One region of the Kitasatospora sp. NPDC049285 genome, then DNA from elsewhere that is predicted to be linked to it. Evidence: riboswitches for the same ligand, from Rfam matches in the RefSeq annotation. Region 1 holds a riboswitch; the other holds the start of a gene.
The links. A riboswitch is a leader RNA that binds a small molecule or an ion and turns the genes downstream of it on or off. The one in region 1 is predicted to bind S-adenosylmethionine.
Positions count from the first base shown of each region.

Region 1 (4,189 bases):
TCTTCCTCTTCGTCTTCGGCCCCGCGGTGGAGGCCCGGCTCGGCCGGCTGCGCTTCCTGGTCGGCTACCTCGCCATCGGCTACCTGGCGACCTACGGCTACGCGGTGGCCGAGGCGCACACCCCCGACGCCATGCGCGCGCTGGTCGGCGCCTCCGGCGCGATCGCCGGGGTGCTCGGCGCGTACCTGCGGCTCTATCCGAAGGCCCGGGTGACCACCCTGGTGCCGATCCTGCTCTTCCTGCCGCTGCGCTTCCCCGCCTGGCTGGTGCTCGGCCTGTGGTTCGCCCTGCAGTGGTGGTCCGTCAGTTCCGGCGGCACCGGGGTCGCCTACCTGGTCCACGTGATCGGATTCGCCACCGGCTGGCTGTTCGCCTGGGCCGCCCGTCCGGCGGGGGATACCCTGGGCGCACCTTCTCGAACAGGAGTTGCTCAGTGATCACCGCGATCGTCCTCATCAACACCAGCGTCGACCGGATCCCCGAAATCGCCGAGGCGATCGCCGCCATCGAGGGCGTCACCGAGGTCTACTCCGTGACCGGCACCTACAACCTGATCGCCATGGTCCGGGTACGCGGCCACGAGGACCTGGCCGAGGTGATCCCCGGCCGTCTGAACAAGATCCCCGGCGTGATCGACACCGAGACCCACATCGCCTTCCGCACCTACTCCCAGCACGACCTGGAGGCGGCCTTCTCGCTCGGCCTGGACGAGTAGCGGCCGCCTCCCCGGGCGGGCTCAGCGCTGGCGGCCCCGGTCGATCTCCGCGGCCGCCACGCAGCGCCCGCCCTCGTTGCGGTAGCTCCACTTCGCGCCGTCGGTGACCAGCTCCCGAACGGCCGTCAGGAACCGCTCCAGGTGCTCCTCCGGGGTGCCCGCGCCGAAGCTCACCCGGATCGCGTTCAGGCTGCGCTCCCCCGGCAGCGAGGGCTCCGGCGCGCCGCACTCGCTCGGCGCGGCCTCCTCGCCCCCGAGCAGGGTGCGCACCAGCGGGTGCGCGCAGAACAGCCCGTCCCGCACCCCGATCCCGTACTCGGCGGAGAGCGCCGCCGAGAAGTGCGAGCTGTTCCAGCCCTGCACCACGAAGGACACCACGCCGACCCGGTCCGCCTCGGCGCCGAACAGGCTGAGCACCCGCACCTCGGGGATCGCGGCCAGACCCGCCGTCAGCTTCGCCACCAGCGCCCGCTCGCGGGCCTCCAGCGCGTCGAACCCCGCCTCGGTCAGCGCCCGGCAGGCCGAGGCCACCGCGTACGCCCCGATCACGTTCGGCGAGCCCGCCTCGTGCCGCGCCGGGCCGGTGTGCCACTCGACCGCCACCGAGCCGTCCAGCTCCCGCGCCACCGTCCGGCTCGCCCCGCCGCCGGCCAGGTACGGCTCCGCCGCGTCCAGCCAGTCGGAGCGGCCCGCCAGCACGCCGGCGCCGAACGGCGCGTACAGCTTGTGCCCGGAGAACGCCACCCAGTCGACGTCCAACTCCCGCACCGAGAGCCGGTGGTGCGGCGCCAGCTGGGCCGCGTCCAGCACCACCCGGGCGCCGTACCGGTGGGCGACCTCGGTCAGCTCGCGCACCGGCCACAGCTCGCCGGTGACGTTCGACGCCCCGGTCACGCAGAACAGCTTCGGCCCGTCCGCCGCGCCCAGCAGCGCCTCCTCCAGCGCCGCCACCGCCTCCGCGTGCGAGCGCGGCGCCCGCAGGTAACGCACCGTCAGGCCCTCCCGCCGCCAGGGCAGCAGCGAGGCGTGGTGCTCCGTCTCGAACGCGAACACCTCGGTCCCGGCCGGCACCGCGCCCGCCAGCAGGTTCAGCGAGTCGGTGGTCGCCCGGGTGAACACCACCTGGTCGCCGTCCCGCAGCTCCAGGAACTCCGCCACCGTCCGCCGGCTCTGCTCGAACAGGTCGGTCGACAGCTGCGACAGGTACCCGGCCCCGCGGTGCACCGAACCGTAGTACGGCGCGTACGCCGCCACGTCGTCCCAGACCCGCTGCAGGGCCGGCGCGCTCGCCGCGTAGTCCAGCGCCGCGTAGGTGACCTTCGCCCCCGACGCCAGCGGAACCTCGACGTCATGCCCCAGCACGGCCAGCGGCGCACAGATCTCGGTGGTCACGGACATGGATGCACTCCTCCACGGGGTGAGGACCCCGGGGTGCATCGACCGGTGGTCCGCGCTTGCCGCACGGACTGATCGCCGCACGGCCCGGTCCTCACCCAGGGCACCCCGCCACGGACGGAGGGTTGCCGGACAGCAAGCTGGGGCTTGTCGCTGCCACTCATGACCTGCGGTCAGCCTACACGAGGCCTCGATCGTCTCAAGCCCCGTCCACCCCTCGGACAACCTGTGCCCCGTCAGGGGCGCGGGGAACTGCGCGAGCGGCCATGCACCTACCGCCAGGTCGCGCTCCCACGTGCAACTCCCCGCCCACATCGCGACCTTGCTGGTGGGCGCCTTCCGCTTCTCGCAGTTCCCCGAGCCCCTGCATGTCCTCCCTACTGTGTCGCCTCGGCCCACCGCTTCAGCAGCTCCGCCGCCGCCCCCGAATCGATCGCGGCCGCGGCTCGCTCCATCCCCGCCGCCAGCTGCTCGGCCAGCGGCGCATCCCCCAGCTCCAACGCCACCAGCGCGGACGCCGTGTTGAGCAGCACCGCGTCCCGGACCGGCCCGCGTTCGCCCGCCAGCACCCGGCGGGCGACCGCCGCGTTGAACTCGGCGTCGGCCCCGCGCAGCGCCTCGATGCCCACCAGCTCGATGCCCACGTCCCGCGGGTCGAACTGAGTCTCCGTCACCTCGCCGTCGCGCACGATCCACACGTGCGAGGTGGTGGTGATGGTCAGCTCGTCCAGGCCGTCGTCGCCGCGGAACACCAGCGCCGTCGCGCCGCGCCGCGCCAGCACCCCGGCGATCAGGCCGGCCAGCCGGGTGTCGAAGCACCCGATGGCGTGCGAGGTGACCTTGGCCGGGTTGGTCAGCGGGCCGAGGATGTTGAAGACCGTCGGCACCGCCAACTCGCCGCGCGCCTGCGCGGTGTGCCGCATCGAGGGGTGGAACTTCGCCGCGAAGCAGAAGGTCAGCCCGACCTCCTCGGCGACCTCCGCGACCCGGGCCGGCGCCAGGTCCAGGTTGATGCCGAGCCGGCCCAGCACGTCGGAGGAGCCGGAGGCCGAGGACGCGGCCCGGTTCCCGTGCTTGACCACCTTCGCGCCGGCCGCGGCCGCCACGATCGCCGACATGGTGGAGATGTTGACGGTCTTCGCCCGGTCGCCGCCGGTGCCGACGATGTCGACCGCGGGGCCGGGGATCTCGAGCGGCTCGGCGTGCGCGTACATCGTCTCGACCAGACCGGAGATCTCCTCGACGGTCTCGCCCTTGGCGCGCAGCGCGATGGTGAAGCCCGCGACCTGGACCGGGGTGGCCTCGCCGCTCATGATGCGGTCCATCGCCCAGGCGGTGTCGGCCTGGGTGAGGTCGTCGCCCTTCAGCAGCGAGGTCAGCAGGTCGGGCCAGGTGCGGACCACCTGCGCGGGGTCGCTACCGCCGTTCGCAGAGTGCACGTTCACCATGGCCGTCTCCAGCTCTCATCTCGTGTACCGGCGGCCCGCGGGCGGCCGGAAGGGATGGAGTCAGCCTATCGAGGGAGCGGGGACGGCCGCCCTGGGTTGCCGTCCCCTTCTCTCCAGTTGAGACGCCCCGGTGGGGACGGTCAGCGCCCGGCCGGGGTCCGCCGCGCGAGCCGGGCCCGCAGCAGGGTGGCCGACGCGTCGACCAGCGCGACCGGGTCCACCGGGTGGGAGACCGCCGCGTCGGCGCGGCTCCACGCGGCGAGCCAGGAGTCCTGCGGGCGGCCGATCACCACCAGCACCGGCGGGCAGCCGTAGATCTCGTCCTTCAACTGGCGGGTGAGACCGAGCCCGCCGATCGGGACGGCCTCGCCGTCCAGCACGCACAGGTCGATGCCGCCCTTCTCCAGGGCCCGCAGCACCGCGGCGGCGGTGGCGCACTCGAGGTACTCGACCGCGGGGAGGTCCGCGGCGGGCCGGCGGCCGAGCGCGAGGGTCACCTGCTCGCGCGTGTTGCGGTCGTCGCTGTAGACGAGAACGGTGAGCGTCTCGTCGGAATGCTGCGCCATGGCCCCTGCTCCCTGGTGCTCGTCCTCTTATATGTGTCCCCGGCCGAACGGCCCAGTGTGACCCG
Region 1 is NZ_JBFAQR010000002.1:191,360-195,548, reverse strand. Features, by position in the region: gene AB0K51_RS02665 (rhomboid family intramembrane serine protease) at 1-437, shown strand, start outside; gene AB0K51_RS02660 (Lrp/AsnC ligand binding domain-containing protein) at 434-715, shown strand; gene AB0K51_RS02655 (aminotransferase class V-fold PLP-dependent enzyme) at 737-2,113, opposite strand; SAM riboswitch class IV at 2,161-2,278, opposite strand; gene trpD (anthranilate phosphoribosyltransferase) at 2,488-3,558, opposite strand; gene AB0K51_RS02645 (hypothetical protein) at 3,699-4,124, opposite strand.

Region 2 (4,189 bases), on a different contig from region 1:
TGATCTGGCAGACTGGCCCGCGAGTTGACGGCCTGTCGGGGACAGGTCAGTGCTGAGGGGGCGGGATGCGTGGTCGGGGGACCGTGCTCGGCGGGCGCTACACGCTCGCCGAGCGGGTGGGCAGCGGCGGCACGGGCGAGGTCTGGCGCGCCGAGGACGGCGTGCTGAAGCGCCAGGTCGCGGTGAAGATCATGCAGCCGGGCCTGCCGGCCGAGCACAGCTTCACCGAGCGGTTCCGGCGCGAGGCGCGCGTGCTGGCCACCCTCAAGCACCCCGGAATCGTGCGCGTCTTCGACTACTCCGAGCCCGACGAGAGCGCCGCCGACGCCGACCGCGCCGACCAACCGGCGTACATCGTCATGGAGTTCATCGACGGCCGGCCGCTGCACCAGGTGCTGGCCGCGGAGGGCCCGCTGGTTCCCGCCCGGGCGCTCGGGCTGCTCGCGGAGGCGCTCGACGCGCTGAACGCCGCGCACCTGCAGGACATCGTCCACCGCGACCTGAAGCCGTCGAACCTGATGCTGCGCCGCGACGGCGGGCTGACGGTCACCGACTTCGGCATCGCCGCGGCGTCGGCCGGCACGAAGATCACCACCAGCAACTACATGGGCCGGCAGTGCCTCACCGACAACGGCACCGGGAAGCCCGCCACCATGCAGACCTGCACCCCGGGCAACACCTCCCAGCAGTGGTACGTGCCGCCGTCCGGATGAGCCGACCGCTCGAGGTTTCGAGGGACCGTCAAGTGGCCTGCCGCTGAAGGGAGTCAGGTCTCGATGCGGCGGCGGGTGCGGCGCGGGCTCTTGACGGCGGGCCGGGCCGGGGTGACACTCCGGGCGGGAATCCAAGCACCTTCGGGGGTCACGTGCGGCACACGGAGCGGTTCGTCGAGGGCGTGGCGCACGCCGTCCGCCTGCTCCCCGTGCTGACCTGCCGACTGCACATCGACCTGCTGCGGGTCTGCAGCAGCATGGCACGGCCGCCCCGCGACTGACGCATCGTCAGCTCCGGCCCGTCCACGTCGAGTTCCCTTCACCCAACCCTGCCCCGCCCCGCCGCGGCACGCCCCGTCCGCGTGCCCGCGCAGCCCTGTCCGGGAGACCCACATGCCCGTGCCGTTCCCCTCCGCCGTGCCCGCCTTCCGCAGCCGGATCGGCCGCGACGCCGACAGCGGCTACCCCGCCGTCCCGCACCGCTACCGGCTCCACCTGGTGCGCACCGACCCGCCCTGTCGGTGGCTCGCCGTCACCCACGCCCTGCTCGGCCTCGACGAGATCCTCCCCACCGACATCCTCCCGGACCTGCCCGACGCCCCCGACGGCGGCTACCGCGCGCTGCGGCCGCTGTACGAGGCCGGCGCGCACCGGCACCCCGGACCGGCCCGACCCCCGGCGCTCAGCGACGGCTGGACCGGACGCATCGTCAGCACCGACCCGTACGCCATCGCCTGCGACCTGGCGCGCCGCTTCGACCGGACCGGCGCCGACCTGCTGCCGGCCGGCACAGAGACCGCCGTCGCCGCGATCGACCGGCTGTCCGCCCGGGGCATCGAGTCGGCCGCCGGGCAGGCCGCCACCGCCGCCGACCCGGCCGTCCGCGCGGCGGCGCTGCGCACCCTGTTGCACAGTCTGGACACGGTCGAACGCCGGCTGGCCGAGGGCCGCGGGCTGCTCGACGGGCCGCTCACCCTGGCCGACGTCCGGCTCTGGGCAGCCTTGCACCAGCTGGACACCGTCCACCTCCGCGGCCTCGGGAGCGCCGCCGCGCAGCAGGTCGCCGACCACCCCCGTACCTGGGGCTACACCCGCGGACTGGCCGCCCACCCCGCCTTCGCCCGCCACGTCGACCCGCCCGCGGCGCTGCCCGACCCGGCGCCGCACCGCACCGCGGACGCCGACGTGCCGGTCCGGCTGGCGGGTTGACTGGGCATCAGCACGCGCGGCGGGGTGACGCAGACGACGCCGGATCCGATTGACGCCTTCAGAACGGCGTTCCTAGAATCACCACCGGCGAAGAGTGTCAGTCCCAAGGCCCCGGCCGACTGACCGGCAACCCCCACACTGCGGTGGGGTGCCCCGGGGATAAGCCAGGCGGCACGGCATCGTGCCGCAAGCGCAGGACGGTTTGCCCGGATCGGGCGGGGATGGAGAAGGCCGTGAGCCAGGGGGTAGCCGGGCGTCGCTCCGCCGACCTTCGGCTGGTGGCGCGGCTCGACATCGACCTGCTCCGGCGGGCCAGCTCCCTCTGTCGCTGACGGCGGCCGGCCGGCGGCCCTGACCTCGGGCCCCGGCCGGCCAGACGATTCCCGATCACGAACTCCGCGTGAGGAGGCGCGCCGTCCGGCCGAACTTCCGCGCGCCCTGTTTCAGGAGTACGGATGTCCATCGTCCCCACGCGGACCGCGCGTGACCTTCCGCGAGCACTGCCGGCCGGCCGGGAGGCCGAGTACCGGCAGCTGTCCGAAGCGCTCCACCGGTGCGAGACGGGCACCGGGTCCGTCATCGCGCTGCACGGATCGGTGGGCAGCGGCCGCAGCGAACTCCTCTACGCCTTCGCCGACGTGGCCGCCGACCGCGGCGCCACCGTGCTGCTGGGCACCGGATCGCCGCTGGAGCACGACTTCCCGCTGGGCCTGGCCCGGCAACTGCTGCAGAGCGCGCCGCTCGACCCGCAGGAGGCCGCCGCCGCCGAGATCCTCCTCGCCCAGGGCACCGCGGAGGCGGCCCGCCGCCACCAGCCCGCCGACGGACTGCAGCGCCGACTCGGCCAGCTCACCCTGGAGGGCCTGTTCGGCCTGGTCCGCGGCCTCACCGAGCGCGCCCCCGTGGTGATCGCGGTCGACGACCGGCAGGACGCCGACCCGCAGTCGCTGGAGTTCCTGCTCTACCTGGTCCGCCGCACCCGCAGCGCCGGTGTCCTGACCGTCCTCAGCTCGCGCGAGACCATGACGCCCCCGAACCCGTTCTTCGAGGTCGAACTCGCCCGGCAGCCGCACTACCGGCAGGTCCGGCTGGACGTCCTGCCGCCCGGCCCGACCGCCGCCCTGTTCCGCGACCGCTTCGGGCCCGCCGCAGCCGCCGCCGACGATGCGCACCGCCTCACCGGCGGCAACCCGCTGCTGCTGCACGCCCTGATGGACGACCACCAGCGAGCCGGAGCACCGGCCGAGCTCGCCGTCGGCGAGGGCTACCGCCGCGGCCTGATGCACTGCCTGCACCGCATCGACCCGCTGGCGCTGCGCTACGCCCGCGGCGTGGCCGTCCTCGGCCCGGCCGCCACCCCCGCGCTCCTCGCCGACCTGCTGCTGCTGCCCGCCGAGGCCCTCCCGCGGGCGCTCTACCTGCTGCACGCCGCCGGGCTGTTCCAGGACGGCGGCTTCCGCCACCCGAGCGCGGCGGGCGACCTGCTCGCCGCGATGCGCCCCGAGGACCAGGCGGCGCTGCACGAGCGGGCCGCCCGCCTGCTGCGCGACGCCGGCGTCGAACCGGCCGCCGTCGACACCCACCTCCGGGTCGCCGAAGGCCACCGGCGTCCCCCGTGGGCCGTCCCGCAGCCGTCCGTCCCGCAGCCGTCGGCGTCGCAGCCGTCCACCGGGCACGCGTCGGACGGGTCGGCCCGGCCCGATCCGGACGCCGGGCGGGCCGTGCACCTCGCGAGCGCCCCGCCGAAGGGGTCCGCCGCGCCCGCCGCCCCGGAGGAGCCGAGGCGTACCGGCGGGTCCGCGGCGGTGGTCGTCGGAACCGACGCCAAGACGGTGGCCTTCCGCTGCGTGCCGTCGCTGCCGGGCACCGAGGTGCTCGGCGAGGACGGAACCGGGCGGCGGCTCAAGGAGATCCGGCACCTGTTCTGGCAGGGGCGGCCCGAACAGGGGCTCGCCGAGCTGGAGCGGTTCGAGGCCGAACCCGGGCGCGCCGGCGCGGGCGAGAACCTGCGCACCTGGCTGCGGTACTGGTACCCGACGTTGCAGCCGGCCGCCGCACCCGGGCCGGACGACCCGGCCGGCGGGATGCGGCTGCTGACCGCGCTGCTCCAGGGCACCACCGGCCCGGAGCAGGCGGTGGTCCGGGCCGAGGCCGTGCTGCGCGACGCCCGCCCGGGCGGGCGCGACAACGAGGCGCTCACCACCGCACTGACCGTGCTGCTCTACGCCGACCGGGCCGACCGGGCGGTGCGCTGGTGCGGCACGCTC
Region 2 is NZ_JBFAQR010000048.1:48,153-52,341, forward strand. Features, by position in the region: gene AB0K51_RS25725 (protein kinase) at 66-713, shown strand; gene AB0K51_RS25730 (hypothetical protein) at 866-994, shown strand; gene AB0K51_RS25735 (glutathione S-transferase C-terminal domain-containing protein) at 1,107-1,922, shown strand; SAM riboswitch class IV at 2,009-2,121, shown strand; gene AB0K51_RS25740 (AAA family ATPase) at 2,378-4,189, shown strand, end outside.
Region 2: linked by a shared signal. The riboswitch ahead of AB0K51_RS25740 (AAA family ATPase) and the one ahead of AB0K51_RS02655 (aminotransferase class V-fold PLP-dependent enzyme) in region 1 are both predicted to bind S-adenosylmethionine.